3 regions of the Alteromonas sp. 4NH20-0104 genome follow, and region 2 is predicted to be linked to each of the others. Evidence: predicted binding sites of a transcription regulator. Region 2 holds the regulator's gene; each other region holds the start of a gene.
The links. The regulator sigma-54, encoded in region 2, starts transcription at its own class of promoters, with help from an activator protein. The targets are predictions, from matches to a motif close to GTTGGCACGNNNNTNGNNT.
Positions count from the first base shown of each region.

Region 1 (10,476 bases), on a different contig from region 2:
TTCCAGGCACGTTCCCGTAGCCAGATCGTAGTGCTCTTTATAAAGCGGTGACGCCACAACAATTTTATCGGTCAGCGTGCCGACGATACCGCGAGACAGCACATTGGCCTCACCAATGGGATCCCAGTTGCTGATAGCATAGAGGTTCTCCTCGCCGTCGAGCTGTACACTGAAAATCGCTACCTGCACATCGCCGATAAGCGCACACACACCACTGTTAGTGACCAGGTCATCCACATGACACACATCATGCCATTGAGCAATAATATTAGCCTGAGCCTGCATGATAATTCTCCTAAACGAGTTCTACGGGAATGGCTTTACCAGCCGAAAATTTTTCGGCCTTGGTGGCCGGACGAATCTGCTCGCGCTCAGTCACAAACTGGATATTGGTATCCGACTCATCACTGTTAACGAACTGACGAAAACGTTTTAATGCTTCAGGTGATTCAACGGTGGTTTTCCACTCGCACTGATAGGTATCGGCGATATGCTGCATCTGCGCTTCAAGCTCGTCACAAATGCCCAGCGAATCGTCAATCACCACGGATTTAAGATACTCCAGTCCACCCTCGAGGTTTTCCATCCACACCGATGTGCGTTGTAAACGGTCTGCCGTTTTTGTATAGAACATCAGCACACGGTCGATGTATTTGACCAGCGTGGCATCATCCAGATCGGTAGCGAATAAATCGGCGTGGCGCGGTTTCATCCCGCCGTTTCCGCATACGTAGAGGTTCCAGCCGTTTTCGGTGGCGATAATACCTATGTCCTTACCCTGCGCTTCAGCGCATTCACGGGTACAACCGGAGACAGCAAATTTGATTTTGTGCGGGGCGCGCAGGCCTTTGTAGCGATTTTCTAAATCAATGGCCTGACCAACGGAGTCCTGCACGCCATAACGACACCAGGTACTGCCTACACAGGACTTAACGGTACGCAGTGCCTTGGCATAGGCATGCCCGGTTTCAAACCCGCCGGCCACCAGCTCTTCCCAGATAGCCGGAAGCTGGTCTACGCGGGCACCAAACAGGTCGATACGCTGGCCACCGGTAATTTTAGTGTAAAGATTGTACCGTTTAGCCACATCGCCAAGCAGAATGAGTTTGTCGGGGGTAATTTCCCCGCCGGCCACCCGTGGCACAATGGAATAGGTACCGTCTTTCTGCATATTACCCAGATAGGTATCATTGGTGTCCTGCAGCGGCTGATGTGCTTTTGCCAGAATGTAATCGTTCCATACCGAGGCAAAAATCGATCCGGCAGCCGGTTTACAAATATCACACCCTAAGCCCTTGCCGTGTTTTTCCAACAGCTCTTCGAAGCTTTGGATCTTACCGACCTGGATGAGATGATAGAGCTCCTGACGAGAGTAGTTAAAGTGCTCACAAAGGGCTTTGGACACTTCTACGCCGCGTTTTTCCAGTTCGCTGTCGACGACGTTTTTCAGTAATGCTGCACAACCACCACAACCGGTAGCGGCTCTGGTATTCGATTTCACATCGCCCACAGAGCAGCAACCGCTGTCTATAGCTCCTACAATGTCACCTTTAGAAACGTTGTGGCACGAACAAATGGTAGCCGTGTCGCCCAGTGCATCGGCACCCAGCAATGGCTTTTCGCCTGCCGACGGCAGGATCAACGATTCAGGACTGTCCGGTAAAGCAATACTGTTAAGCGCATACTGCAACAATGTGTCGTAATCGCTGGTATCACCGATGAGCACCGCACCCAGCACCAGGGATTTGTTGGCATCCACCACTAACTTTTTATACACGCCTTCCGGTTGATTATGATAGGTATAGGACAATGCCCCCGGGGTACGGGCATGGGCATCGCCAATAGAGCCTACTTCCACACCCATAAGTTTCAGTTTGGTGCTCATGTCAAAGCCGGCAAACTCGCCTTCATTACCGATGATATCGGCGACGGCAGCGCGAGCCATGGCATAACCAGGTGCAACCAGACCATAAATTTTCTTATCCCACAGGGCACATTCGCCAATGGCATAAATGTTCTTATCAGTGGTTTTACACTGATTATCGATGACGATACCGCCACGTTCGCCGATAACTAACCCAAATTCGCGAGCCAACTGATCGCTGGGACGGATCCCGGCAGAAAACAACACCAGATCGGTTTCCAGGTGTGTACCATCAGAAAACTTCATGCGGTAGCGACAGGTTTCACCGGCTTCAATACATTCGGTGGCTTTCTGGGTATGCACCTGCACACCGAGCGCCTCAATTTTGTCTTTCAGTAGTTCACCGCCCATGGGATCGAGCTGTACCGCCATCAATTGCGGGGCAAATTCTACTACGTGAGTGTCAAGCCCGGCCTGCTTGAGCGCATTTGCCGCTTCCAGGCCTAACAGGCCACCACCCACAACAACACCCACTTTGCTTTGCGCGGCAGAAGCGCTGATGGCTTCTAAATCTTCAATGGTACGGTATACCAGGCAGTGTTCCTGTTCGTTACCAGGAATTGGCGGCACGAACGGGTAAGAACCGGTTGCCAGTACCAGGGTATCGTACTCATACGTCTCGCCTGATTTGGTTGTAACAACCTGCTTATCACGATCGATGTCGGTTACCCAGGCGTTGGTGACGGCATTCACGCCCCAGTCCTGATAGGTTTGCTCATCGGTCAGCGCCAGGTCAGCAGCGGTTTTACCAGAAAAATAAGAAGAGAGGTAAACACGGTCATAAGCCAGACGGCTTTCGCCACTTAATACCGTGATATGGCAGTTGTGCTCACTGTTAATCAGTTGCTCAACAAAGTGGTGACCCACCATACCATTACCAATAATAACGATGCGTTGTTGCCGTGATGAAATGTTCATTTCGTCTACCTTTTTTAAAGGCAAAAAAAAACCCACAACCATTCCTGGTTGTGGGCTTCGTTGCCTGTTTAAGCATTTGCTAATCTGTTTGTGTAGGCTCTTGTACTACGCTATTGCCTGGCCGCGTAACTGCTACAAGAGTCTCGATATGTTTACTAATACAAGTTAAGTGCCAACATTTATAATTAATAACTTCAATCACTTAGCTTTTTTAAAGCTCACCTGCCCCATACTGACACGCACCAAAACGAAGCAAAATCCTATTATTGGTGCATCGCACTGTCTACTTTAGGGTGCGTCGAACAACAGCACCAGCAATACAATGACCGTAATAGCCAGAATGCCAGAGATACCCTGCCATACCCGAACCGGATGACGTTCCATTAAGGGTAGCGTGCGCCCGTACGCCGGATTAGGATGATGCAGGTCATAAACAAATTCCGACAAACTTTCGTAGCGTTTGCCAGCCTGAGGATGACAGGCACGTTTTATGGTGGCATCCAGCCACGCGGGCAACGATACATTGCGCTGATTTAAGCTGATGTAGCGCAGTTTGAGCAACCCTGCATAACTGGTCTTTTTGGCCACACCGGCATCATAGGGATACTCCCCCGACAACAGGTAATACAGTAATACCGCTAAAGAGAACTGCTCGGCGCGCTCATCAGGCCACAGGCCAACGAAATACTCTGGCGCAGCAAACAGCAAGTCACCGGGAATAAACAGTTGCTCCGTAGCCATTAAAAAGTTGTGTCCGGAAATGCTTGCCGCGCCAAAATCAATCAATGTGAGACTATTGTTTTCGCCTACCAGCACGTTTTCCGGACGAATATCCTGATGCAATATACCCTGCCGGTGCAGCGCAGTTAAAGCGCCGGATAATTGCGTAGCCCAGTCTCTGAGTAACATTAAATCAGGGGTGCCATTATCATCACGCCACTGCCGCAGACTAATGCCCGGGCAGTATGTCAGCACAACGTAAAAGCAGCTACGGGAAAACGTCTCACTGACGCCAGAAAGTAATTGCGGGTGACTCACCCGCTTAGCCACCCACTCCTCTTTGATCATTTCATCCAGAAAGCCGCTGTTATCCTGCATCGACACGGCAGGCACTTTAAGCACCACTTGCTCATTTGAGTGGTTATGACGGGCAAGGTATACGCTACTGCGCTCGGTATTGCTGAGCTGCTTTTCCACACGCCAGTCGTCAATGAAGCTCCCGACGCTCAGCGGGCTCTGTACAAATGGCAGGTAACCGGATGACTCATAACTCACCGGCACCGACTGATGAATAGAAGTAACGTTAACCGCGGCTATGGTCAGGTTATCATTACAACCGAAATCCAGGGCCATATTAGCAACCTGTTCACAGCCCTTATTTAAGTCGGTGTCATCTTGTTGCAAAACGGCTAACCAGTCTTCGACGCTAAGCGTTTCGGCGATGCCGTCGGTCATCACCACAAAGGTATCGCCGGGCAACATATCCCTGACACTAATATCGACTTTTAAATCGGGTTTAATACCCAGTGCGTTGCTGAGGTAATGATGGCCGCCCTCACCTTGCTGACGATGATCTTCGGTACACAGTTGGGCCTGATGCTGACGCACATGATAAATACGGCTGTCACCGCAGTGCAGCAAGATGGCTTTATCACCCTGCAGAAGCACGGCACTAAAAGTACACACGTAGCCCTTATCCGGGTTCTCCCGATAAGGGCTAAGCTGTGACTTGATATACAAGCGGGTGTTGACTGTTCGCAGGACCAGCTCAGCGGCGCGCGCCGGAGACCAGACATCGGCAGTCATCAGGTAATCGCGAACAAACTCATTAATTGCCAGTTCGCTGGCGTATTGACTCACCTGACTACTGCTTATGCCATCTGCAACAGCGGCTATCACACCACGATGCTGCAAACGCGAAAAATCAGGCACTGTCACAGCATGACAGTCCTGATTAATGTTTTTTATTCCTTTGCCGGAGAATGCTCCCCAGCGTACTTCAGGCATATAAACTTAGACTTTATCGTTGACCTTCGCTGCTGGGACGGCTTTATTAGTACCACCGGTAGCCAGTACACGCTTAGGGGCAGTTTTAACGTGCGTTGAGTAAAGTGTCAGGCCGGTGAACGCTAAACCACCTACCAGGTTACCTAATGCTGTTGGGATCTCGTTCCAGATAAAGTAATCCATCACTGAAAACTCACCACCCATGATCAGGCCAAATGGGAACAGGAACATGTTAACCACTGAGTGTTCAAAACCCATAAAGAAGAACAGCATGATAGGCATCCACATCGCTAGTACTTTACCGCTAACGTGAGTAGAAATCATTGCGCCTACCACACCCAGCGACACCATCCAGTTACACAGCATACCGCGAATAAAAATGGTAAACCAACCTGCCGTACCGAACTCGGCATAACCCAGCGTCCGTGCTTCACCAATGCCCGCTACCTTCGTCGCGATAGCGCCACCGTCAGTGTTATAGCCCATGGTAAAGATAAAAGACATCATAAAGGCAACAGTGAGCGCGCCGGCAAAGTTACCCACGAACACCAGCCCCCAGTTACGCAGGATCTGCGGCCAGGTAACACCGGGCCGTTTCGCCAGCCAGGCCAGTGGTGCCAACACAAACACACCGGTTAACAGGTCAAAGCCCATCAGGTAAAGCATACAGAAACCAACCGGGAACAGGATGGCCCCAATCAGAAATACGCCGGTTTTAACAGCGATGGTAATCGCAAACACTGCCGCTAATGCCAGGATAGCACCCGCCATAAATGCACGAATTAACGTGTCGCGGGTAGACATGAAAATCTTGGATTCTCCCGCATCAACCATTTTGGTTGCAAACTCAGAAGGTAGTAAATACGCCATATTAATCACCTAAATATATTGAACAGAAACACACCCACAAACACTTCATTACAATTGTCAGGCACAAAAAAAGGCGTCCGCACTCACTTCAAAGAAGTAAGTTGCGGACGCCTTTATCCGAATTCTTTTCCAATTGTAAAACCATTACGGTTTGCTATTTCTACGAATACAATTTCGATGCCAATTTAAATAAAAATAAATTAAACATATTTATCAATAACTTAAAATAAACCTGCAATTTTTAGAAACACTTATCCATAAATACGGCGCGCCACGATAGCGCAATTTCACCAATAAAGTGCATCATTACCGGTGCAACCTCCTTTGCTGCGGTAATTATTGCGCGCATTTTGGGCAAATCCCGCTATTACTGCCTAATTAAAACTCAAACTGCCTTCTTTATGACCAGATTATTACATGGGAATAAGAATTGCTTGCTTCTGAAGTTTACTAACCAGCCCACGTTACGGAGCGCCTGATGAGCAAACAAAGTGACATTACCAAGCGATTTTTATTGTCAGCGAAGCATCAGGAAATTCAGGCATTACAGCATTTATCTTCAAACTGCCGCACGGTAAAAGCCGTAAAGGACATGATCCATCAGCTCCAGCGCGAACGTGGTTTAAGCAATGTGTTCTTAGGTTCAAAGGGCGACCGGTTTGGTGAGCAGCGCCAGCAGCAGATCACCGCAAGTGAAGTCTGCGAGCAGGATTTACGCAGCCTGCTTAAGTCGCTTTACCTTGGCCAGCACGATAACGGCCAGTCCATGCGTTTACTCAGCAGTATCACCTTTGCTCTGCAGGGCATGGATCACTTACCCGATTTACGTAATAAAATTGCCGCTCAGCAGCTTACACCGCTGGAATCCACCAACGCCTATTGCCGCCTAATTACCGGTTTACTCGACGTTGTTTTTGAAGCGGCCGATGTAGCCAGCGATCCAACCATGACACGCCTGCTGGTAGCCCTGTTTAACTTTATGCAGGGTAAAGAATACGCCGGGCAGGAGCGCGCCTGGGGTGCTATTGGTTTTGCTGAAAGTCACTTCGACAGCGACCTGGGAGATAGAGTCAATGCGCTTACCGACTCTCAGCAGCACTGCTTTGAAACCTTCGCGAACTTCGCCGATGAAGAAGAAATGCAAATGTGGCAGTTACAACAAAATAGCGACACGGCTTCGCAAATAACCCGCTTACGCGGAATGATTCATTCACTGGCGTCTGGCGGGGAATGCTCAGCTGAGCTCAGTGAAATCTGGTACGACATCGCTACGCAGCGTATCGACGCCATGCAGTCCATTGAAGAGCATCTGACTGATCGTCTGACCGACCAGGCGACCCTGCGCATTCAACAGGCCGAAGAAGAGCTGCGTAATCATGAGATGCTAATCGCTTCCCTGAACAATTCACCACCGCTTACTGATACGCCAATTACCATGCTCTACGACAATACGGTAAAGGGTCTTAAGGGCGCCGGAAGAGAGGCGAAAAAACTGCCCGAGGGCTCTGCCCTGTCGGCGCATAAATCATTCTACGATCTTATTCGTGGTCAGGCTCAGCGTATCGAGGATATGGCCGATGAGCTCAGCGCCGCCAGACAGGCACTTAATGAGCAAAAAGTGATAGACCGGGCCAAGCTCTTATTAATGCAACAAGGTGGCCTGTCTGAACAACAGGCTTACCGCAAATTGCAAAGCTCCGCTATGGAACAAAATATGCGTTTGTCTGATTTAGCGCAGCGGGTGGTGAGCCGCGTGGGGTAATGACGCTTCTGTAAAATTTTGTTATAACTTTACCGCAAAATACTATAGCTATAGGATGTAGCCATGAAGAAATACCTTTTTATCAGTCTGATAACCCTGCTTGCCGGCTGTGCAAGCAACCAACTGACCGAAGATTCACAAGATAACTCAATTAACGACAGCAACTCTGCAGATCTCGCGTTATCAACCGACACCGAGTTTAACGCCCTATGGAAAGTTCAAAAACGCGTGGATCCCGGTTACTCTATGGATGCCGCGCGAAAAGGCTTGTCTGGTTGTGTAAAAGTGATGTTTGTAGTGAACAGCGAAGGAAAGGCAACAGAACCAGAAATTATCGATTCATTTCCGGCCGGTGTGTTTAACAAGCAGGCGATTGAGGCTATCAGCCAATGGCGCTGGCAACCTACAGCAGCAAACGCCGAAAGAGCACCGGCTCCAACAGACGTCAAATTTGATTTCATGATACAAGGCACACAAAATAAAGCGGCGGCAGAAAAGCACTGCGATATTACTGTTCCCTCTTTCTGAATGCATTAAAAGCAATAACAGGCACTGGTCACAGTAGCCCTTCAGCATATTGCCGGTGCCTGTCTGACTATTTCAAACACAAATCCACAGCGTTAAGAACACTCAGATTTTTAAGGATCCTCTGATGCGATTATGGACCTATCGACGTCCCTTCACCTATGACAACGACAGCTATGAAATCCGCTATTCGTTTTCGTTTACCACCTATACATCACGGCTGTATAAAAACGGACATCTGATTGATGAATTAACCGGTAACTTTATCGACGAGCTAAAAGTACTTACCCATACTGTCCACTCTGATGACGCAGGCAATACGCTAAAAGTGTCGGTGGGTTACATCAACTGGCTGACCGTTGGCATTGAGGTTTACCAGAGCGACGAGCGCATCTACGCCAGTCACCCGGATAACGACATTTACTTTGCCGATAAAAAACTAAAAAAACTCGCCGGCGCATACGCACAAGATACCGAAACGCTTAAACAGGAACGCCAGAAACAAAGTGACCAGTGGCGAAAGAACAAACACTCCATCTTCGCCGATATCGGCTTAGGGGCGGCATTTTTTATTGTATCCAAAACAACCGGCGACTTAACCTTGGCGGCATTTACCAGCATCGCTCTAGGCTTAGCACTGGTGGTAGTACAGCGCTTTGTAAAAGTGGATTTACTTGGCGGCTTTGCTGTTTTTGGTACGGTTATGCTGTTGATATCCGCATTGTTATCGCTCACTTTCGACAGTGAGTTTTTAGTGCAGCTAAAAGGCACAATAATGGGTGTGCTGGGCGCTCTGGTATTGCTAACCGATGGCGTATTCCGTAAAGGGAAGTACTTTGGCCCCCGGTTTGAACGCTATCTGAACGCGCCTATTAAATATCAGCCTTTCGTGATCGGGCTGAGTGCTATCGGATTAATGATGGCAGGCATTAATTACGCTGTGGCGATACTGCTTAGCGAAGATCAGTGGTTAACCTACACCACGTTTATCGATATGCCCTTATACCTTGTTTTGTTTTTTATGTTGATATCGAAAACAAGTCAAAAAGAAGCGTCCGAAATCAGTAACCGGTAAGCTCCATATAGCCCTTACCGGCATGACTGCCGCCAAACGATACCGCTCCCTCGTAATAAGGAAAGCGGCTGTCATTCCACTGGTCTGTTTTAAACGCTTTAGTGGAGATTTCGATTTGCTGTGCAGGAATAGTAATTTGCCATTCTACCGGGATATCCCGCCCTGCCACCAGACTCGTTTTGAGTGGTGATATTTGCAGCTCATCTGGCCCCAGTGTTAGCGACTCGCCATGTGCGCTGATTAATGTACCGGTGGTATAAGCCTCGCCGCCATCCACATACATGGTAAAAGCCATCAGTTTACGGCCATCATCAAAGTGCAGCGAAAACCAATCCCAGCCGAGGGCGTCTTCATCAACCAATTGCGACGTCCATTCGTGATCGTACCAGCCTATACCGCTAACCTGATGGGGCTCGCCCTCAACCTTAATCTGGCCGCTGGCGTTAATAAACGGCTGGCTGTAGTAATAGGAACGATAGTCTCCATCGCCGGTTTTAAAGCTCACGCCTTGTTGTCCATGCTTAATGAACGGTTTGTCAGCGGTGAGTGCCAGCGTGATCCCGGCCGGGCCTGAAGTGGCATTCAGGCGAGCAGGAAATAGTGTCGCGTCCTGCTCACTTTGCCATTGCCAGTTATCAATGAAAAAATTCACCGGTTCAGTAGAAAACCCGGCGATGCCGGTTCCCTGCTGGGCAAACTTTTCATCAAAGTAATGGCTGGTGTGGGTGTGAAGCGACGAATGTCCCATCCACACCGCGCCCTCGCCCCAATTTGACGCCATTTCAGGTCGGGCAAATTTGAACAACGTAAACTGATAATTAAACGGCTCGCCGGCGTCATTCTCCAACAGCAGCGTAAGGTACCACCACTCAATCTGATAGCCGTTATGCGGGCCGTGATCGGCGGGTAAGCTCACCGGTTGCTCACTACTGACTGTTGCCTGGTTATTCGCTTTAAAACCACCAAATAATGAAGTTCGGTTGTTTTGCTGAGCTAAAACGGCGCCCGGGAAAAGGCTCACCAGCAGCAATCCCCCCCACCACTGTCTGTTCATACTGCCTCCTGCTGCGAATAAAACCTGGCCTGTAACCTGCCAAGCGGCAATGCCATAAGTAGCAGTAACAGCCCCAGTCCGATTAGCAGACTTTGCATAATAATCATCGGGTCGAGGATCAGCGGATAGGTCCAGTGAAAGGCAAAACGATTCACCTTATTCACCAGCAACCAGGCCAGTAACAGCGCAAATGGCAGTGCCAGAAGCGCACAACTCACCGCAATAAAACAATATTGCGAGAACAACGACAACTTGATACGAAACGGACTGACGCCAACGCTGCGCAGCAGCAACAGTTGCGGTTTAATATCCATCACCAGCAGCGTAATCGATACAAAAAA
Region 1 is NZ_BAAJLP010000012.1:101,803-112,278, reverse strand. Features, by position in the region: gene nirD (nitrite reductase small subunit NirD) at 1-285, opposite strand, end outside; gene nirB (nitrite reductase large subunit NirB) at 296-2,842, opposite strand; gene AC27IB_RS10700 (bifunctional protein-serine/threonine kinase/phosphatase) at 3,131-4,849, opposite strand; gene AC27IB_RS10695 (formate/nitrite transporter family protein) at 4,856-5,719, opposite strand; gene AC27IB_RS10690 (nitrate- and nitrite sensing domain-containing protein) at 6,198-7,481, shown strand; gene AC27IB_RS10685 (energy transducer TonB) at 7,545-8,009, shown strand; gene AC27IB_RS10680 (septation protein IspZ) at 8,134-9,081, shown strand; gene AC27IB_RS10675 (lipocalin-like domain-containing protein) at 9,068-10,135, opposite strand; gene AC27IB_RS10670 (FtsX-like permease family protein) at 10,132-10,476, opposite strand, start outside.
Region 1: the regulator sigma-54 is predicted to act here: its motif matches at 5,886-5,904, upstream of AC27IB_RS10695 (formate/nitrite transporter family protein).

Region 2 (10,476 bases):
AACACTGAATGAGAAAAACAGAAATGCCCTGACCGCCGTATTTCCCTCTGTAACACAGCATCAGAATAACCTGATGAACCTTAATCGCTGGTGGGACAAGGTTGCCCTGGTGGGCAAAATCAACAGTCTCAATGTGCCACAAAGTCTGCTGGCGAATATGCTTGATACCAAGGGCGAGTTTGCCGATTTACAAGCGTTACTCATTGAGAACCTGCTGGCTGAGCAGGTGCAGCAAATAGGCCGTAAACACCGCTCCATTGCCCAAACCTTGATTGATATTCCTAATCGTAATTTATTTGAGCGAACCGCCGATGTGGGGTTTTTAGCCACTGATACCCGTTTTGTCAGTTATTTGAAATCAACGCAGGTGGATCCGGCAGCGACTCAGGTGGTGCAGCAACATATGCTTGAGTATGCGGCGAAGTACTCGGTTTACGATGATGTTATGTTGTTCGATGTGAACGGTAAGCTTAAAGTCCGCATGAATTCGGCCGTGGCCGAGCAATTAGGTAGCGACCCGGTTATTCAGGAGCTCCTTGACGGTCAGCAGGAATATATCGAAATTTGTCGTTTTTCGCCGCTTTGTCCTCACAAGCCACTGTCGTCACTGTTTCTGGCCCCGGTCAGGGATCCGCAGAGCAATGTGCCCCTTGGTGTGCTTTGCCTGAGTTTTAAACTCGAAAATGAAATGGCGTCGTTATTTGCCGATCTGAGCGATGGCAGCGGCCTGGTGATGGCGTTACTCGATGCTAACGGAAAAGTCCTCGAGGCGAGCCATCAGGCATTACTGTCGCGGGGAGAACGTATCGACGTACACCGACAAGACCAGTTTATCACCCTTAACAACCAACAATACTTCTGTACCGTAGCGCCCACGCGAGGCTATCAGGGGTACATGGGCTTATCGTGGCAGGGTTGTGTGCTGATGCCCTTTTCACGTTCGGTGGAGCAGCAACGTTCAGAGAGGGATAATGACAAGGCCCAGCAAGATGTGGCCCGCTGGCAGGGGTTTTCAGCCACGCTGAGTAATATCCAGCATCGCTCCAAAGTAGTAACCGATGATTTGGATTTGGTTGTTCTTAACGGCCGTATAGCGGCGGCACGGACTGATGCCGATGAATTTATTCCGATTCTGGAAGAAATTCGTCAGATTGGTCGCCAGATGCAGGGGATATTCAGTAGTTCAGTCAGTCAGCTAATGAGTACCGCCCTCACCACGCACTACAATGCGCTGAGCGCTCAGGCAGCGCTGGCCATTGACATCATGGATCGCAATTTATATGAACGGGCCAATGATTGCCGCTGGTGGGCATTAACAGAGCAGTTTATCCACGCTTTAGGGGCCGCAGCGGTAACGGCGGATGCACAACATGAGATGAGTGCCATACTGTCGTATATCAACGAATTGTATACCGTTTATACCGGGATTTATGTGTACGACCGAAGCGGGAAGATAGTCGCCGTGTCATCCTCTTCATTGGATGATTGGTTAGATACCCAGGCCGCGGAGCCGACGCAATGGCGCAGTGTCTTAGCGCTAAGTAGTTCGCAGCAGTACAGTGTGTCGGCTTTTCATCCTTCAGACTATTATCAGCAGCGACCCACTTATATTTACAATGCAGCCATCCGTCATAACAATCAGGTGGTTGGCGGAATTGGCCTGGTGTTCGACAGTGAACCTGAGTTTCGGCAAATGTTGGACGATGTGCTCAATAGCAGTTCGGCCAAACGAATGGGGGTCTTCATAGACCGCCGTGGCCAGGTCATTTCAGCCAGTGCCCAGGCCCCCTGGCAGGCCGGTGAATATCTGGCGCTGCCAGCCGAAATACTTAACCACGGCAGAGGTGGCCAGGGCGCCGGCATTTATACCCTCGACCAGCAACAGTATGTTATCGGGTTTGCGGTGTCCAAGGGCTACCGCGAATATAAAACCGAAGATGGCTACAGCAACGACACTATCGCGTTAATGATTGAACGAAATCAGTCTGAGTCTGACTGAACGCTATGTGGGAGTGCGACGCATGGCTTCAAACAGTGACGGCTCCCAGGGCCGCATGGCCATTAATAGCCCCATATGGGTGCGTTCGTTAATGGGTAACCGGGCGTCTTCTTCGTTGAGTTCAGCGGCCTCCCGGGTAAGCTGGTTAAGACGGCGCTGAATGATCTCTACGGAACTCTGCGAATACCGGCCGCGCAAATAAAAACGAAAAGCCCAGGGTTCGTTTTTCTTTGGCGACATGAACTTTACCATGACTTCCTGCTCCATAAATCGCTCCAACGGCCCGCCCGGGATCCAACGAAAATCCTGGGCAATCAATAGCCGATACCGGTTACCGGGCAGAAACTCAATCAGCTTTAGCCGATCGAGTTTTACCATCAACCGCACAGCCTCGGGTTCGCTGATATCGTAATAATCAATAATTTCATTAAATTGCCAGCCGTCTCGCACGCACACAGCGGCTAATAATAAACGGGGGTTGTCGAGTAAATCCCGCTCCTGATCCTCAGAAAGCTGCGACACCTTGGGTTGGGATTGAGCCACCTGGATAAACACATCACTCAGGGTTAGCCCCAGTGCTTCACAAACCTGCTCCAGGCGCTCCAGGGTAAAACTTTGTTGCGAGAAACACCGTTTTACACTTGCCTCGCTTAACTGCAACTGTTCAGACAAGGATTTGTAGGTCATTCCCTGTTCTTTTAGCAATTGTTTTAATCGCTGTGTTACCTGCTTAATCTGACTCATAGTATTAAAATCCGATACCTTTGGTGTAGCAATATACTACATATTTAAATTGAGTTTACTTATTTTCTACCAGGGACTAGCTTGAAGGGGAACCAACCAATGAAGGACTATGACAATGAAAAAATTAATCATCGCTTTACTGACCAGCGCCGTTGTTGCTCAGGGAGCTATGGCTGCTGACTCCGTTGATCACAGCGGCCAGGCTAGCAAGCACAGTGTGCTGGCCAGTGTGGAAGGGGTTTCAACAACCGCTTCAGTAGCCAGCGCGGTAGTGGCTGCACCGGTTATTATTACCGGCCTGAGCGTAGTGGCTGTCGCCGACTCAACCCACCAGTCGGTTAAAACCCTGCATGCCAAACATCAGCAAAACACTAAACCTCTTACTATTACTACCCGCGTGATCACGCGCGATCCGCCGCCTTCAGAAGTAGTGGTAGAACAAACGGTAAAACACTAAGTATTCATTGGACAAGGAGCTGATCATGCGAGTCATTATTGCAGTACTATTGATTATACTCACTGCCGGCGCTCAGGCCGGCAGTCAGGCGCCGTCAAAATCGGTATTTCAACCAGAGCAAATCATAGACTTTGCCAAGCAGGTCGAGCGGTATGCGGCAGAACATCGGGCTCACGCCTTTATTATCGGCCGGGTAGGCCGCCCGCAAAAAGAACTGCCCAAAGGCATTCATTTTACCCATACAGCGGTGGCGGTTTACTCTGCCATTACCCTGGATGATGGCAGTACCGAATACGGTTACGCCATTCACAATCTCTACCAGCGCGCAGACGACCCGGGTCGCAGCGACATCATTGTTGATTACCCGGTGGATTTTTTCTGGGGCGCACAAACGCTTAAGGCTGGCATTGTAATACCAACCCCAGCGGTGCAGGAGCGCCTCATTGCGCTAATCAGTGAACAAAACCACCTTGGTTTGCACAATCCCCGTTATTCGGTGGTGGCCAACCCTTTTAACAGCGAACGGCAGAATTGTACTGAATTCACCCTGGATATGCTGCAGGCGGCCATGTACCAAACCGAAGATAAACAGCGAATTAAAGCCAACAATGCCGCCTATTTTAAACCGCAGCGAGTGCATATCAGCCCGCTAAAACTGGCGGTGGGCAGCATGGTGACAGATGGGGTAACCACTTCTGATCACAAGGGGCGGGTTCGCACAGCTACCTTTACCACTATTGGCCACTACTTAGCGCAGTTTAACTTATCTCAACATGCCGTGGTGCTCTATGCCAATGGCCGCACTCAAGCTATTTAACCGAGGATATCGACATGGAAATCTCAACTCAAACGATGACAAATGCACCCACCAAAGCTTTTCGGATTGCTGCAGTAGCAGCGCTTATTATTGGAGTTGCCAGTTACCTGATTGGCTTATTTAACGCTTACATGCAGCTTAATGAAAAAGGCTATTACCTGACCGTCATGCTACTGGGATTATTCGCTGTGGTGTCTTTACAGAAAACCATCCGCGATAAAATGGCTGGAATCGAAGTGACCCGGGCATACTTTATTGCTTGTGGTGTAGCAACGGTGGCTGCCATTGCCCTGTTAATAGTGGGGTTGTACAACGCAGAACTTGCACTTAGTGAAAAGGGCTTTTTCGGAATGGCCTTTGTATTGAGTATGTTTGCGGCCATTACCGTGCAAAAGAACGTACGGGATTGTGCTGAGGCTAAATCCGAGAGTGTCACTACTCAGTCAACCACCAGCCAGGCAGCCACTTTCGTTCCAGAAGCTGAGTAAGTAGCCTGAAGGCTACTTACTCTACATCGATATTCAAGCGATGAACTCAACAAGGATTGAATGATGGGTAAAAGTTTCTGGATAGGGTTAATTACCGCCTTCGTTGTTATTAATCAAATACTGGTGGACTGGGTATTGGCTGTATTTGTTGGCGACTACGGAGTAGCAGAAGGTTTTACTAAGGTTACACGGTATTTAACTGTCGACAGTCTGCTACTTGCCGCAGGATTCAGAGCCATTCCCTACGGTGCTCTGTTGCTGGTAGGGCTAACTACCAATCTGAAACGTTCCATACCAGGCAAGTTTGCTCTTTGGTCTGCTCTATTTGTCGTTATGGGGCTCCACTTTTGCGGGTACTGGCATATGCTTTATGCCTCTTATACCCCGCAACGAATGTCTTCTACCGCGGTGCTGAACATTATTCTTGTACCGCTAAATGCTTTGCCGATAGGGGCAGTAGCCGGTAGTGTGGTGTTCATGGGAGCACGGTTTTGGCAAAGGTTCCGTAACAAGTGCTGATTCCAGCGCTTCTATTCATAAAGCCAGGCTCGATGCCTGACTGAACTATGAAAGCTTACTATTTCGCTCTGGCTTTTCTGATCTATTCAGGGGCAAAGCGGTTATTAACTAGCAGGAACAGCGCAAAGGAATAAGTTAATGGAATCATCTACCGGCGAACTGGTTAGCGCGTTAAGCAGCTACTGGCAGGCATTTATCGTTAAACTGCCGGCCATTGCGCTGGGATTATTGGTACTGATGCTGACCTTGTGGCTGGCGGGGCGGCTCTCGGCAGCGTTGCTTAAGCCTATTGGTTATCTCTCTTCCAGTCCGCTATTGCGCTCGGTGAGTCAGCGCGCACTAAGCCTGATTTTCATCCTATTCGCACTCTATGTGTTTTTAAAGCTCTCCGGCCTTACCGAGTTTGCCGTAGCCATCATGAGCGGAACTGGTGTGCTGGGATTGATTTTGGGCTTTGCCTTTCGGGATATCGCCGAAAACATGATTGCCAGTTTGCTATTAACGGTGCAGCGCCCATTCCGCATTGATGACGTGGTGCAAATTAACAATTACACCGGGGTGGTGCAGAAAGTCACGACACGCGCCACCACGCTGGTAGATTTTGACGGTAATCATATTCAGATCCCTAACGCCGTCATTTACAAAGGGACCATTAAGAATCTCACCGCTAACCCCAAAATGCGCGGCCAGTTTACCTTAGGCATTGGTTACGATGCCGACTGTCAGCAGGCTCAGCAGTTGGCTTTACAGCTTATAAGCGACCATCCCAATGTACTGAAAGAGCCAGAGCCGTTAGTGCTGGTTGATGAGCTTGGCTCGGCGACGGTAAATCTCAAAGTGTATTTCTGGATTAATGTTGAGAATACCAGCGTGATTAAAATGGCGTCGGTATTGATGCGCGACCTGGTAGAACTGTTTACCGCTAAGGGTATAAGCATGCCGGACGACGCCCGTGAAGTGATTTTCCCGCAGGGCGTGCCGGTAACGATGGTGAATAATCCGGAGCAGGTTAGCGAGCAAAAAGAACCGGTTAAGCAAAGTCCGGTCAGCGAACCTAAAGCCGTAGCAGAGAAACGTACGGCGGCTCATGATGACGTTTCCAGTGAAAACGATGATATACGCCGCCAGGCAGAAGAAGCCAGAGCGCCGGAGCAGGGCGCTAATATATTGTCTTAGCGCATGATTAAGTGATTAATCTTTGCATCGCAAGGAAAGCACAGATAACCGCTTCACAGAGGTTAGCTGTGTGCGTTACTCGTCTTCGTTAAAGCGGCCAACAATCAGGTCTTCCACTGCTGCCATGGCGGCTTCGGCGTCGGGGCCTTCGCTGATCACATCCACCTGTTCGCCCTGATGACTTTCCATTAGCATTAATCCCAATACGCTGTTGGCATTAGCTTCTTTATCGCCTTTTTTGAGGGTGATCTCGGCATCGAACTGATTAGCCAGTTGTACTAACTGTGTGGCAGCCCGGGCGTGCAGGCCCAGTTTATTGACGATAGTAAGGGTTTTTTCTACACGCATTATCGGTTTAACTCCCGGTGACGAATTTGCACATCCGGATGCTTATCGCCGTATATTTTGGCCAGAGACTGCGCCACAAATACGGAACGATGCTGGCCGCCGGTGCAGCCAATGGCGATGGTCACATAGCTGCGATTATTTCGCTCCAGATGGGGCATCCAGGTATCCAGCAGGTTTTGGATTTGCCAGATAAATTTGGTGACAATGGGCTGCGAGCCCAGAAAAGCTTCTACCGGCGAGTCCAGACCGGTTAAATGTTTTAAGTCAGGCTCCCAGTGCGGGTTAGGTAAAAAGCGGACATCGAATACATAGTCGGCGTCTTTGGGAATACCGTGCTTAAAGCCAAATGACTCAAACACCAGTACCAGTCGGGAGCTTTTCTTACCCAAAATCCGTTCACGGATAAGCTCAGCCAGCTGATGAATCGACAGGTGGTCGGTGTCGATATACAAATCAGCACGCTCTACAATGGGTGCTAACAGCTCTTTTTCTGCCAGAATGGCATCGGCCAGTGACTTGTTCAGTTTTGCCAGCGGATGCAGGCGGCGGGTTTCGCTAAAGCGTTTTACCAGCATGTCGTCGCTGGCATCCAGATAGACAATGGTCATCGACCAGGACGAAGGCAGATAATCAAGGATCTCTACCAGTTCGTCGGGATCTTTAGGCAGGTTGCGAACATCTATACTCACCGCCACCTGGTCGTATTCGTCAACCACCGTATGGGTTAACGTTGGGAGCAGATTAACCGGAATGTTATCAACGCAGTAGTAGCCCAAATCTTCCAGGGCTCTTAGCGCAACCGATTTGCCGGAGCCGGAGCGCCCGCTGATAATAATAAGTTTCATATGTTGTCAGACTCCCTGCCGGACTATTGTGCAGCCTCGTCGCACAGAGCGGCGATAACCTGTTCCTTCGATTCGGCGTTACGGATGGTTTTTACAATACTTTTCTGGCTCAGCTTGCCGGCGATGGTAGCCAGTGTCTGCAAATGACCTTCGGTTTGGGTTTCAGGGACCAGAATGGCAAAAAAGATATCGACCGGTTTATCATCAATGGCGTCGAATGCGATGGCTGGGGTAGTGGTTACCACAACGGCCGTAACCTTGGATAGGTTAGCCAGTCTGCCATGGGGTAAGGCAATGCCATTGCCGATGCCAGTGCTGCCCATTTTTTCCCGGCTTAGCAGTGCATTCAGGGCATCTTCTTTTTGAATTTCAGCGTTGGTTTCGGCAGCAATGTCGCTGATAATTTCTAAAATTCGTTTTTTACTGTTGCACTGGACCGCACATTTAGTGCGATCCAGGCTAACTAAGGCTTGAATATTCATAAGGTTATTTGGGGCCTAGTGCTTTTTAAGCTTTTCCTTATGCTTGATTACCTGACGATCCAGTTTGTCGACCATACTATCTATCGCGGCATACATATCTTGATTTTCTGACGACGCAAATACTTCCGCACCACTTAAATGCATCGTGGCTTCGGCTTTTTGAGAAAGCTTTTCCACGTTGAGGATCACATGCACATTGGATATGTGATCAAAGTGGCGCTCCAGTTTACTAAACTTGGTATCAACATAATTACGCAAAGAATCGGTTATCTCGATGTGATGACCTGTAAGATTTATTTGCATAGTTCGTCTTCCTTATATTTCGGCCTAAATAAGGCTCTTGCGTTGGTTAGACGGTGGAATCGACAAAGATTCCCGGTATTTTGCTATTGTTCGCCGGGCAACTTTAATACCTTGTTCGGCCAACAATTGAGCAATTTTACTGTCGCTTAGTGGTTTACTGGGCTTCTCGGCGGCAACCAGTTTTTTAATCAGTGCGCGGATAGCGGTAGAGGAACATTCTCCGCCAGACTCGGTGGCTACGTGGCTGGAGAAGAAGTATTTCAGTTCAAAGATACCGCGGGGCGTATGCATGTACTTTTGGGTAGTTACCCGCGAAATGGTGGATTCATGCATATCGACCATTTCGGCTACGTCGTTGAGGACCATAGGCTTCATCATTTCCGGGCCGTGCTCAAAAAAGCCCATTTGTTGCTGCACAATACAGTTAGCTACTTTGAGCAATGTTTCATTGCGCGATTCGAGGCTCTTAATGAACCACTTTGCTTCCTGCATGTGGGAGCGAATAAACTGCGAGTCTGAGCTGTTACGGGCTTGTCTGCTCATGGCTGCATACTGCTGGTTTACGCTCAGTTTTGGCAGGCTGTCGGGGTTCAGTTCAACTACCCAACGGCCTTTCTTTTTGGTGACTGACACGTCGGGGATCACATATTCAGATTCCTGCGTGATAAGTGCGCTGCCAGGACGAGGATTCAGGGTTTGCAGTAAACGCATGGCTTCACGCAAATCATCTTCTTTGAGCCGCGATTTACGCATCAGCGTGCGATAATCTTTGCTGCCAAGCAAATCAGCATAGTCTTCAATAAGAATCATTGCTTCCTTAAGCCAGGGCGTTTCGGGAGCAAATTGTTTGAGCTGAACCAGTAGACACTCCTGCGGGGTACGTGAGCCTGAACCAATCGGGTCGAACATCTGAATACGCTTGAGCACGCATTCAATTTCATCAACTTCTACGGGCTCTTCCATATCTTCAGTATTGACGCTCTGCAGGATATCTTCAACCGTAACGGTTAAATAACCGGATTCATCAATGGAATCGATAATGGCAATGGCTATGGCGCGGTCTACATCGCTAAAGGGGGTGAGGCGCATCTGCCACAGCAGGTGATCCTGAATGTTGTCGGTGGTTTCACCCTGAAAAATTTGTTCATCATCAGAAGACGCCGGCCCTGGTGCAGGTGCAGAAGACGCCGAGTAATACTCGTCCCAGGTACTGTCGATAGGCAGTTCATCAGGCAGCTCGTTTTTCTCGAGCGCCTCGTTGGTATCCATGCTGGTGTCGGTGCTGGCTGTTGCTGCGGCATCCGCTTCGGCATCGAGTTTACTTTTCTCAATGGTGTCGTTATCGCTGGTGTCATCAACTTCCAGTAACGGATTTGAATCGAGTGCTTCCTGGATTTCCAGTTGTAAATCCAGGGTCGAAAGTTGCAGCAGTTTAATCGCCTGCTGCAATTGTGGCGTCATAGTAAGTTGTTGACTAAATTTGAGCTGTAAAGATGGTTTCATCTACTTCTGTTCTTAACGCCTTGCTTGTTATTGATAGGGACAAAATTTGTTGTCTTTATGTATCTAACTATAGCCTGAATTGCTCACCCAGGTATACATCCTTGACCTTTTGATTACTTAAAACCTGTTCCGCGGTGCCCTGAGCGATTAATTCACCCTGACTCACAATGTAGGCTTTCTCACAGACGTCGAGGGTTTCCCGGACGTTGTGGTCGGTAATCAAAATACCAATTCCACGATCACGAAGATGTTGTATGATCTTCTTTATATCATTAACCGAAATTGGGTCAACTCCTGCAAAGGGTTCATCAAGCAAAATAAATTTCGGATTAGCGGCCAGCGCCCTGGCAATTTCCACCCGGCGCCGCTCACCACCCGACAAACTCATCCCGGTACTATTACGTATATGGTTAATATTAAATTCATCAAGTAGGGCATCGGCTTCATTTTGCTGTTCGGCAGAATTTAAGTCTTTGCGCGTCTGCAATATTGCCATGATATTGTCAAAAACACTTAACTTTCTGAAAATAGACGCTTCCTGAGGTAAATAACCAATGCCATTACGGGCGCGCTCGTGCATGGGCTGGCGGGTTAAATCCATATCGTCGATGCGGATATCGCCTTTATCCAGTGCTACCAGACCCACAATCATGTAGAAGGTGGTGGTTTTACCGGCCCCATTGGGACCGAGCAAGCCAACAATCTGGCCGGCAGAAACTTCAACGCTGACATCCCTAACTACCTGCCGGGACTTATACGACTTGGCTAAGTGTTTGGCGGTGAGGGTGGTCATTC
Region 2 is NZ_BAAJLP010000033.1:10,978-21,453, reverse strand. Features, by position in the region: gene AC27IB_RS19480 (hypothetical protein) at 1-1,999, shown strand, start outside; gene AC27IB_RS19475 (helix-turn-helix domain-containing protein) at 2,003-2,743, opposite strand; gene AC27IB_RS19470 (hypothetical protein) at 2,859-3,200, shown strand; gene AC27IB_RS19465 (DUF2145 domain-containing protein) at 3,226-4,017, shown strand; gene yiaA (inner membrane protein YiaA) at 4,032-4,505, shown strand; gene AC27IB_RS19455 (hypothetical protein) at 4,566-5,024, shown strand; gene AC27IB_RS19450 (mechanosensitive ion channel family protein) at 5,163-6,200, shown strand; gene AC27IB_RS19445 (HPr family phosphocarrier protein) at 6,276-6,548, opposite strand; gene rapZ (RNase adapter RapZ) at 6,548-7,393, opposite strand; gene ptsN (PTS IIA-like nitrogen regulatory protein PtsN) at 7,417-7,875, opposite strand; gene hpf (ribosome hibernation promoting factor) at 7,891-8,178, opposite strand; gene AC27IB_RS19425 (RNA polymerase factor sigma-54) at 8,203-9,681, opposite strand; gene lptB (LPS export ABC transporter ATP-binding protein) at 9,749-10,474, opposite strand; gene lptA (lipopolysaccharide transport periplasmic protein LptA) at 10,471-10,476, opposite strand, start outside.

Region 3 (10,476 bases), on a different contig from region 2:
CACCTGTTTAGTGCCCATTTGCACTACCACTACGTGGCCTTTGTCGCGCTCAATATTTTTCGGCCCACGAATTAGCCAGTCACCCAGGAAAAACAGCGGGATCGCCTTGGAGCGCACAATCATGGTTAGCTGACCATCAACAGTGTTGGTCTTTTTAATATCCATGTTAATAATTTCGCTCACAGCACCCAGCGGTAATGCGAAGGTTTGTTTGCCCACCACAATCATTAGCGTTGGCAAAATGGCCAGTGTCAGGGGTACTTTTATCTCCAGACGAGTACCACGACCCAACTGAGAATCAATATTTACCGTACCATTAAGCTGGTTGATTTTGGTTTTCACCACATCCATACCAACACCGCGACCAGAGATATCACTGATTTCGGTTTTGGTTGAAAATCCAGGGGCAAAAATCAAATTAAAGGCTTCAACATCCGACATCCGGGCTGCCGCATCGGCATCGAGCACACCACGGGAAATCGCGATGTCCTTCAATTTGTCCGGATCCATTCCTTTACCGTCATCTTCGATAACCAGCAGGATATGGTCCCCTTCCTGGGAGGCTGACAGTTTCACCTTACCCATTCTGGGCTTACCGGCAGCCTGACGGTCGTCGGGCATTTCGATACCATGGTCCACCGAGTTTCGCACCAGGTGAACCAGCGGATCGGCCAGCGCCTCAACCAGGTTTTTATCCAGATCGGTTTCTTCCCCTTCAAGCTCAAGGGTAATTTCTTTCTTCAGGCTGCGGGCTAAGTCACGAACGACTCGCGGAAAGCGCCCAAACACTTTCTTAATGGGCTGCATGCGGGTTTGCATCACAGCACCTTGTAAGTCACCGGTAACCACATCCAGATTAGCAATGGCCTTGGACATTGACTCATCGTTAATGCTGATGCCCAGACTTAACAAACGATTTCGCACCAGTACCAATTCACCGACCATGTTCATGATCTGGTCAAGACGACGGGTATCAACCCTGACTGTGGTTTCTGCCTGAGGCGCAGCAGGCCCCGCTTTTTTCTCTTCTTTTTTAGCCGCAGGTTCAGCGGCTTTTGCCGGCGCCGCGGGTTTGCTTTGAGCTTTTTCCGGGGTAGCCGGCGGCGTAGCAGGTTTAGCTGCCGGTGCTGCAGCTTTGGCGGCTGGCGGCGCTGTATTGTCAACTTTTACACGCGGTTTTTCAGCCGGTTTTTGTTCTGCAGGAGCATCCGCACCGGGGCCTTTTCCTTGCCCGTGTAATTGATCCAGTAGGGCTTCAAACTCATCATCAGAGATTTCTTCCCCCCCTCCAGTCTCCGCTGCCGGAGCCGGACTGGCAGGCGCAGGTGATGCAGGGGCTGGAGACTCGCCGCTGAACTGTCCTTTACCGTGTAATTCATCAAGCAGCGCTTCAAATTCATCGTCAGTAATGTCTTCATTACCGCTGGCAGCTGGTGCGGCGGACGGCGTTGGAGCCGGTGCCGGAGAGGCAGGCGCAGCGCCAGCCGCGGCGCCGGGTGCACCACCAGTGCCGTGCAGCTCATCGAGCAAGGCTTCAAATTCGTCTTCAGTGATATCTTCAATCAGTTCAGATGGATTGCCTGATTGAGCAGTGTCTTCTTCCAGCTCGAACGTCTCTTCGACTTCGACGGGTTCAGGTTGTGCGGCCGGCGCCTCATCCTGCGTGTCGCCAAAAATATTTTCTCCGGGCGCTTCCGGATTACTCAGCTTGTGCAATGTCTCAACCAGCCCAGCACTAGCCGGTTCCAGCGGCTCTCGCATTTTGACCTTTTCAAACATATCCACTACCACGTCAGTGGCCTGCAGAATAGTATCCATGAGTTCGGGGGTCAGCGAGCGCTGGCCATTACGCATTACGTCAAAGACGTTTTCAGCGCCATGGCAAATTTCAACCAGTTCGGTCAGTGACAAAAATCCGGCACCCCCTTTTACGGTGTGATAGCCCCGGAATATGGCATTGAGAAGGTCCTTATCCTCTGGATTGTTCTCCAGATCAACTAACTGCTCCTGGAGTTGCTCAAGAATTTCACCGGCTTCAACCAGGAAATCTTGCAAAATATCTTCATCGACATCAAAAGACATGTATCCGCTCCCCTAAAAACCCAGGCTGGATAAAAGGTCATCCACATCATCCTGGCCAGACACCACATCGTCACGCGATTCGGCATCAATAATTGGCCCTTCGGCGACAATCGCCTTTTCGGCCTTCGGCTGCGAAGAATTGGCCGCTTTGGTCACTTCTGCACCGCCAAACACAGTCAGCATGTGAACCAGGCTGTCTTCAACCTCTTTGACCAACTCTATTACGCGACGGATAACCTGTCCGGTCAGATCCTGATAACCTTGCGCCATAAGCACTTCGGTCAACAGCCCCATCATCTTATCGGCATCGTCCACAGAAGATTCAAGGTGTTTATCCAGGTCAAGACACATGGATTTAAATTCGTCGAGTTCGATCTCGCGGTTCATTAACTTTTTCCACTCAGGCATCAGGCTGTCTAATTGCCCTTTCATGGTTTCAACAATAGACATGCTCTGTTCAACAGCATCCATTGTAGTATTAGCCGCTTTTTCGGTTTCTTCAATAACGTAGGTTAATCGGGTCTGCGCATCAGGGATATCTTCGTTCGCCAAACCGGCGATCCGTTCATCCAGTTGAAAATTGTTTAAAGAGTCGTGTAACTGACGGGTAAGCTTACCCACCTCTGCGAATAATTCGACAGACTCTTTCATGGTGACAGCGTCAAGCAGTGCATTAGCAGAATCGGTATCACCTTCTTCCAGAAAGGTAACCAACTGCTTCGCTTCATCCAGCGTAATGGGGACTTTCTTATTTTCAGTCATCCAGTTGTCCTCAGCGGTTAAACACGTTACTGGATTAACCTAAACGTTCAAAAATCTTTTCTAGTTTTTCTTTTAGCGTAGCGGCAGTGAACGGTTTAACTACGTAGCCGTTTACCCCCGCCTGAGCGGCCGCTACGATTTGCTCTTTTTTCGCCTCAGCAGTTACCATCAGTACCGGTAAATGCTTGAGTTTATCGTCTGCACGAATTGCCCGCAGCAGATCGATACCCTGCATGCCCGGCATATTCCAGTCAGTCACCACAAAGTCAAAGTCACCTTGCTGCAACATTGGCAGTGCAGTACTTCCATCATCGGCCTCCTGAATATTGGAAAAGCCGAGATCTTTGAGTAAGTTTTTGATAATACGTCTCATCGTAGAAAAATCGTCTACCACGAGAATTTTCATATTCTTATCCAAAATTGCCTCCAGTGAGGATAGTCATATTGTTAGTATAGTTAATGTTACTCACCAGTCTGCCAGGACCGCATGCGCGCTTTTAATTTTAACATCGCCTGGCTGTGAATTTGACTGACCCGTGATTCACTTACCTCGAGAACCTCGCCGATTTCCCGCAGGTTTAATTCTTCGTCATAATACAAGGATAGTACGATCGCTTCACGCTCTGGTAATGTAGTAATAGCATGCGCCAGCGCTTTTTGAAATGAACCTTGCATTAAATCTTCCAGCGGCGAATCCGAACCCCGCGACTCATCCGTCGCGATTACGTCTTCAGACACGCCTAAATCTTCAATACCCACCAGTTTGCCGGCATTGACCTCGGATAACATCTGATGGTATTCCGGCAAGGATACATTGAGCTTGGCCGCAATATCGACATCCCGCGCATCACGTCCGGTTTCCCGCTCAACCTGAGAAATGGCATCGGAAATAGCCCGGCCATTCTTGTGGACCGACCGGGGTGTCCAGTCGCCTTTGCGGATTTCATCCAGCATAGCACCACGGATCCGAATCCCGGCGAAGGTTTCGAAACTGGCACCTTTGCTGCCGTCAAAATTTTTCGCTGCCTCAAGCAGGCCAATCATACCGGCCTGAATCAGATCATCGACAATTACACTGGCTGGTAGCCGCGCCATTAAATGGTGAGCAATACGTTTGACTAAAGAGGCATGTCGCTCAACCAGCTGCGCTTTATCAGTTTGTTGTTGGTACGCTGCAGCTTTGCTATTCACGCTATCTCCCTGCCACCTTCGACGCGATCAGTTGCTCAACGAAAAATTCGAGGTGTCCGCCGGGCTGCGCCGGGACAGGCCAGGTCAGAGCTTTGGTGGCCAACTGACCAATCGCGACGGAAGCCGGTGATGACGGGAAAGCATCCACAATAGCGGTTTGCTTGCGAACCGCCCGACGAATGTTTTCATCAAAGGGAATCGTGGCAACTAATTCCAGTGCCACATCGAGAAAACGCCCGGTGACCTTGGAAAGCTTGCTGAATAACTCCTGCCCTTCCCGCACATCGCGGACCATATTGGCCACGATCTTAAACCGGAAAATGCCGTGGTCGCGGTTCAGAATTTTAATCAGTGCATAGGCATCGGTAAGTGAGGTGGGTTCGTCACACACCACTACCAGGATATCCTGAGAAGCCCTGGAAAAACTGAGCACCATATCCGAGATACCTGCCGCCGTATCGACGATTAACACATCGATTTGCGAGCGCAGTTCACTGAACGCGCGAATAAGCCCGGCATGCTGAGTGGGTGACAGCTCTGTCATGGACTGGGTACCGGAAGTCGCCGGGGCGATTTTAATGCCATGGGGACCGGTTACCAGCACTTCGTCGAGCGTGCATTCCCCGGACAACACGTGAGACAAATTCTTCTCTACGCGCAGTCCAAGCATCACGTCTACGTTCGCCAGACCAAGGTCTGCATCCAGAACCATGACCTTTTTGCCTTGTTTTGCCATTGCTATAGCGGTATTCAGAGTAACGTTAGTTTTCCCTACTCCGCCCTTACCGCCGGTAACGGCTATTACCTTGATTAATCGTGATTGATTCATCTTTCGTAAGCTACTCGCCTGGTCTTCAATCATACTGCCTGTGCTGTGTTTACATCGGAACTGCTATTAGTATGATTCAAACCATACTTTTTATAAAGCTTTGCTGCTAAAGAGATTATAGATTTCGCATTAGCAACGTGAATATCCTCAGGCACCTGTTGGCCATCGGCAACATAACTGACCGGCAATTGCGCCTCAATTACGTTGCTGACCACTTCCCCTAAACTATAGCACTCATCCAGCTTAGTGATGATACATCCTTGCAAATCAATACTCTTATAGGCGTTGATAATATGCTTAAGTGTAGCCTGTTGCGTATTACCCTGCACAACTAAATAGTTTTTTACCTGCTGACCGCTTACCTGGCCGAAGGTGGCAAGCTGGCTAATCAAACGACTGTCGCGTTGGCTAAAGCCTGCGGTATCGATCAATACCAGGCGTTTGTTGCGCAGCTGAAACAGTAAATCGGCCAATTGTTCACCTGATTGAGCTTTACGAACCGGACACCCAATAATTTTGCCATAGGTGGCTAGTTGCTCATACGCAGCAATTCTGTAGCTATCGATAGTAATGAGTGCTACCTGATCGGCACCATACTTTTGGGCATAGCGGGCAGCCAATTTGGCAATGGTAGTGGTTTTACCTGTACCGGTCGGTCCGACTAAAGCAACCACTCCCTGTTGGGTGAGAATATCATCGTTATTGGTGGTCAGACGATTGGACAAAAGTTTTAACAGATACAGCCAGGCCTCGCGCTCATTACACTCAGCCGGCGTGTAGGTGACCATTTGTGCGGCCAGTTGCTGACTAATTCCCATCGCACAAAGCTGCTGCAACAGGTAACGTTGTTGTGGCTTAAGGCGCGACTGTTGCTGCTGTTGCATATCGGCTAACTGAAACTGTAACACATTGCGTAATGAGGCAATTTCAGCGCGGATATCCGCCAGACTGCCACCGCCGCTGTGCTCTGCGTCTTCCTCAACTGCGGGGAATGGTGAGGTTTCTTTGACTGCCGGGGCCTCGGTCGCGAGCGGTTTCACCGGCGCGCGTTTCTCCGCTTCAGCGTTGGCCGCTTCTACACGCTGGGCTACTGCCGCTTTCTGCTCAGCCTGCTTTTCGAGCAATGCGCGCAGAGTATCCGGACCATCATCGCCAATAATCTCGCTTAAGGTCGGCAGACTGCCTTCGTTTTGTCTGGCCTCCGGGGCTTTTGGCTTCGGCGGTACCGACAATCTGGCTTCAGGCTCTTTATCGTAAGCGGCTACCAGTTCAATGCCGTCGGCCACTTTGCGGTTTGACATGATCACCGCATCACTACCCAGCTCATTTTTTACCTGGCTTAATGCTTCGCGCATGTCTTTGCCAAAAAATCGTCTAATTTTCATAATGACCTCTTAGGTATTAAGGGTGTCTGTCAGCTTACTGACCGACGGAAGAAACAATGCGAACCTGCTTATCATCAGGAATTTCCTGATACGACAACACGTGCAAGCCATTCACTGCATTCTTTAAGAATCTCGACAATACCGGGCGTAACATGCCCGACGTTAATAACACCGCGGGCTCGCCCGCCAGTTCCTGCTGCTGACCAGCCTGTTGCAGCGACTGTTGCAAACGTTCAGCCAGACCGGGTTCTATACCGGCGCCATCATCCCCACCCGCTTGTAGTGACTGATGCAGCATTTGTTCTAGTTCCGGAGCCAGGGTAATTACCGGCAACTCGGCGCCACCGCTGTTTATCTCCTGTACAATCAGACGCTTCAGGGCGATCCGCACAGCTGACACTAAAACGTCAGGATCCTGACTCTTCGGTGCATACTCGGTGAGCGTTTGCACAATGGTGCGCATATCACGGATAGGCACGCCTTCGTATAACAGGGTTTGCAGCACTTTCACTACCGTTGCCAGCGACACCAGATCGGGGATCAGGCCTTCAACCAGTTTCGGATTATGCTTGGCCAGCATATCCATCAGTTGCTGTACTTCTTCAAAGCCAAGCAACTGGTAGGCATTATTGGTTAATAACTGGCTTAAATGGGTGGCGATAACGGTTGCCGCATCCACAACGGTATAACCCAGAGTTTGCGCATGCTCTCGTTGGGCAGGCTTAATCCAGACGGCATCCAGGCCAAACGCCGGGTCACGGGTAGCGCGACCTTCCAGTTTACCAAACACCTGACCGGGGTTAATGGCCAGCTCTTCGTCGTGGCTGACTTCAGCATCTCCGATCGTCACGCCCAGCATGGAGATGTTGTAAGCATTAGGGTCCAGGTCAAGATTATCGCGAATATGAACCGGTGGGATCAAAAAGCCCAGTTCCTGAGAAAGCTTCTTCCGCACGCCTTTAATCCGGGTCAGTAATTCGCCGCCCTGGGTTTTATCCACCAGCGGAATTAAACGGTAACCCACTTCCAGACCAATGGTGTCGACATGCTGTACGTCATCCCAACCCAGTTCTTTAATCTCAGCCGGCACATTATCTTCACTGTTATTGGTGACCACCGGAGTCGGCGGTTGCTCAGCCTTACGTTTTTCGGCATAGGTCTGATAATAAGCATAGCCGCCGGCCAACGCTGAGAAGGTCAGAAAAGCCAGATGTGGCATGCCCGGTACAATGCCCATAACAAACAGGATGCCAGAAGAAATATACAGCGCTTTTTTGTTACCCAGTTGCGTGGTAATTTCGCTGCCCATTTCCTGACTTTCATTTTCACGCGTCACAATAATGGCGGTAGCCACCGACAGCAGCAAGGAAGGTATTTGCGCCACCAGGCCGTCACCGATGGTCAGTATGGTGTACACCTCCAGCGCGTTGCTGAATGACAGGTCGTGTTGGATCATCCCAATAAACAGGCCACCGACGATATTGATCATCATAATGAACAAACCGGCAACGGCATCGCCTTTAACAAATTTTGACGCACCGTCCATAGAGCCGTAAAAGTCGGCTTCAGCCGTGATGTCTTCACGACGGCGGCGCGCTTCGTCCTGATCGATATAACCGGCATTTAAATCAGCATCAATGGCCATTTGCTTACCCGGCATCGCGTCAAGGGTAAAACGCGCGCCCACTTCGGAAATACGCCCGGCCCCAGCGGTAACTACTTTGAAGTTAATAATCAATAAGATAGCGAATACTACGACACCCACTGCGTAGTTACCGCCGATCACCACCTCACCAAAGGCTTCAATAACTTTACCGGCCGCATCGCCGCCTTCGTGGCCATAAAGCAATACCACCCGGGTAGAAGCAACATTCAGCGCAAGACGTAAAACCGTAGCAATTAGCAGTACCAGCGGGAAAATACCGAAATCCACCGGCCGGTTGGTCAGTACCGCAACCAGAATAATGACCAGTGAAAGCGCAATATTGAAGCTGAATAAAATGTCGAGCAGAATCGGCGGCATGGGCAGGATCACCATGCCCATAATGGCCAGCAGAACCAAAGGTACGCCTAAGCCCTGGCTCAATTGCTGAAGCCGGGATTTATCAACACGCTGTAGATATTCTGTTAACACCATAACGAGACGTTCTCAATAACCGATTTTTGACACTAAAGGTCGCTTACAGGGACTACTTCAATCCCCGTGCCAGCTTTTAGACTGTCTCGTTCAAGTGCTCGAATTATCACCAGCGGTGTGGTTTATGACTTAGAAGCCGGCATGACCGGCCTTAAGTCTGGGTTCAGTAAGGGCTAGTAACGCATATCAGGCGGAATGGGCAGATTACGATTGAGTGGTTTGGGTCGTTTGGCTTTACCGGCCTTGTATTTCTTAAGCTGGAAAACATAGGCCAGTACCTGGGCCACTGCCATAAACAGCTTGTGCGGAATTTCCTCATCCACTTCGGTAGTGTAATAAATCGCCCGGGTCAGCATCGGAGAAGGAATTAACGGCACATCATGGGCGGTGGCAATTTTTCGGATATGCATTGCCAGTTCATCGGATCCCTTGGCAATAACAACAGGAGCGCGCAAGCCGTGCTCGTCATATTTCAGCGCTACAGAGTAATGGGTCGGGTTGGTAACGACCACATCCGCCTTGGGCACTTCCTGCATCATTCGACGGGCAGCGGCCTGATATTGCAGTTTACGGATCCGCCCTTTTACCTGCGGATCACCTTCTGAGTTTTTGCGCTCATCCTTAACCTGCTGCTTGGTCATTTTCATTTGTTCATTGTGCTTATAAGACTGGTAAGGCACATCAAACAGCGCAATGGGGATCATCCCCAGGGTCAGCAGAAAAAACGCCCACTCAATCATATCCAGGGCATGGAAAATATTCAGCGGGTAGATTTCCTGATCCAGGTGCAGCGCCTCATCCTGAAATAAAGACAGCGCGAAAAGGGCCATGGCGCCTATGACTATAAATTTGGCGAAGGCTTTTAACAGCTCTACCAGCCCGTTCACCCCAAACATCCGCTTAATGCCGCTTAACGGGTTTAGCTTGGAGAATCTTGGCGCCGCAGAATACCAGGTAAAGTTATAGCCGCCGAGCGCAATAGAGCCATAAATACCGGCAATCATAGTTACCAGCATAAACGAGATCACCGGCGTACTGACTTCAGTAATAGCAACCCCCCAGGCGGAAAACATATGGGTAGGATCGTAGGTTTCGTCCCGCGAAAGGGTGAACATCCTACTGGCGATAGCAAACAGCGCATCGGCAATAAAACTGCCAAATAACAACAGCATCAGACTGCTTGCCACCAGCACCAACGTAGTCGACAGCTCTTTAGAACGCGCAATTTGCCCTTTGCTGCGGGCATCCTGGAGTCGTTTCCCCGTGGGGTCTTCTGTTTTTTCTGATGAATCCGCCATGGTCGCTCAGCCTTATCAGCTCGGACAAATCAATAGCAGCTCACACATAAACTGTTGAGCCCGTTGCCATTGATTAGCAAAGTGAGTGGAAAAATTATCCAGCGTTAACCAGATAATGATTAAGCCCATAATCTGCGCTATGGAAAAACCAATACTGAAGATGTTGAGCTGTGGTGCGGCCTTGGTCATTACGCCAAATGCCAGATTAACTATCAGCAGCGAAATAATCGGGGCCAGCGCCAGGGTTAGCGCTGCAACAAACATCCAGCCGGCCCAGTGAGCAATATCGCGCAGTTGTTCCGCCGCAAACCAGGCTTCGCCAATGGGAAAAGCCTGAAAACTCATGACGATCATTCTGATCATGGCCAGGTGTCCGTCCATCCCCCAGAATAAAAGCGTGGCGAGAATAAGGTAAAACTGACCTACCGCCGGGACGTTTATGCCATTTACCGGATCAACAATACTGGCAAACCCTAAACCGGTTTGCATCGCAATGACCTGGCCCGCCAGCACAAACGTGTTCAGTACCATCATCGACAAAAAGCCCACGGCTATGCCAATCAACAGTTGCTGGATACCTATTACGAAAGTGCCTAAATCAACCAGTTGGGTAATGGGTGTGGGCGGTACTACCGGCATGATCACCAGTGTCATTAAAATGGCCAGCAGTGCTTTGAGTTGCGGCGGTATGGATTTGGCACTCAGGCCTACCATAGCGGCAAACATCCCGCTGATGCGCATAAATGGCAGCATTAAATCAGCCAGAAACTGATTCACCGCAGCCAGTTCGAC
Region 3 is NZ_BAAJLP010000001.1:16,518-26,993, forward strand. Features, by position in the region: gene AC27IB_RS00075 (chemotaxis protein CheA) at 1-2,082, opposite strand, end outside; gene AC27IB_RS00080 (protein phosphatase CheZ) at 2,095-2,844, opposite strand; gene cheY (chemotaxis response regulator CheY) at 2,879-3,262, opposite strand; gene AC27IB_RS00090 (RNA polymerase sigma factor FliA) at 3,307-4,035, opposite strand; gene AC27IB_RS00095 (MinD/ParA family protein) at 4,037-4,897, opposite strand; gene flhF (flagellar biosynthesis GTPase FlhF) at 4,894-6,249, opposite strand; gene flhA (flagellar biosynthesis protein FlhA) at 6,284-8,386, opposite strand; gene flhB (flagellar biosynthesis protein FlhB) at 8,560-9,684, opposite strand; gene fliR (flagellar biosynthetic protein FliR) at 9,700-10,476, opposite strand, start outside.
Region 3: the regulator sigma-54 is predicted to act here: its motif matches at 8,442-8,460, upstream of flhA (flagellar biosynthesis protein FlhA).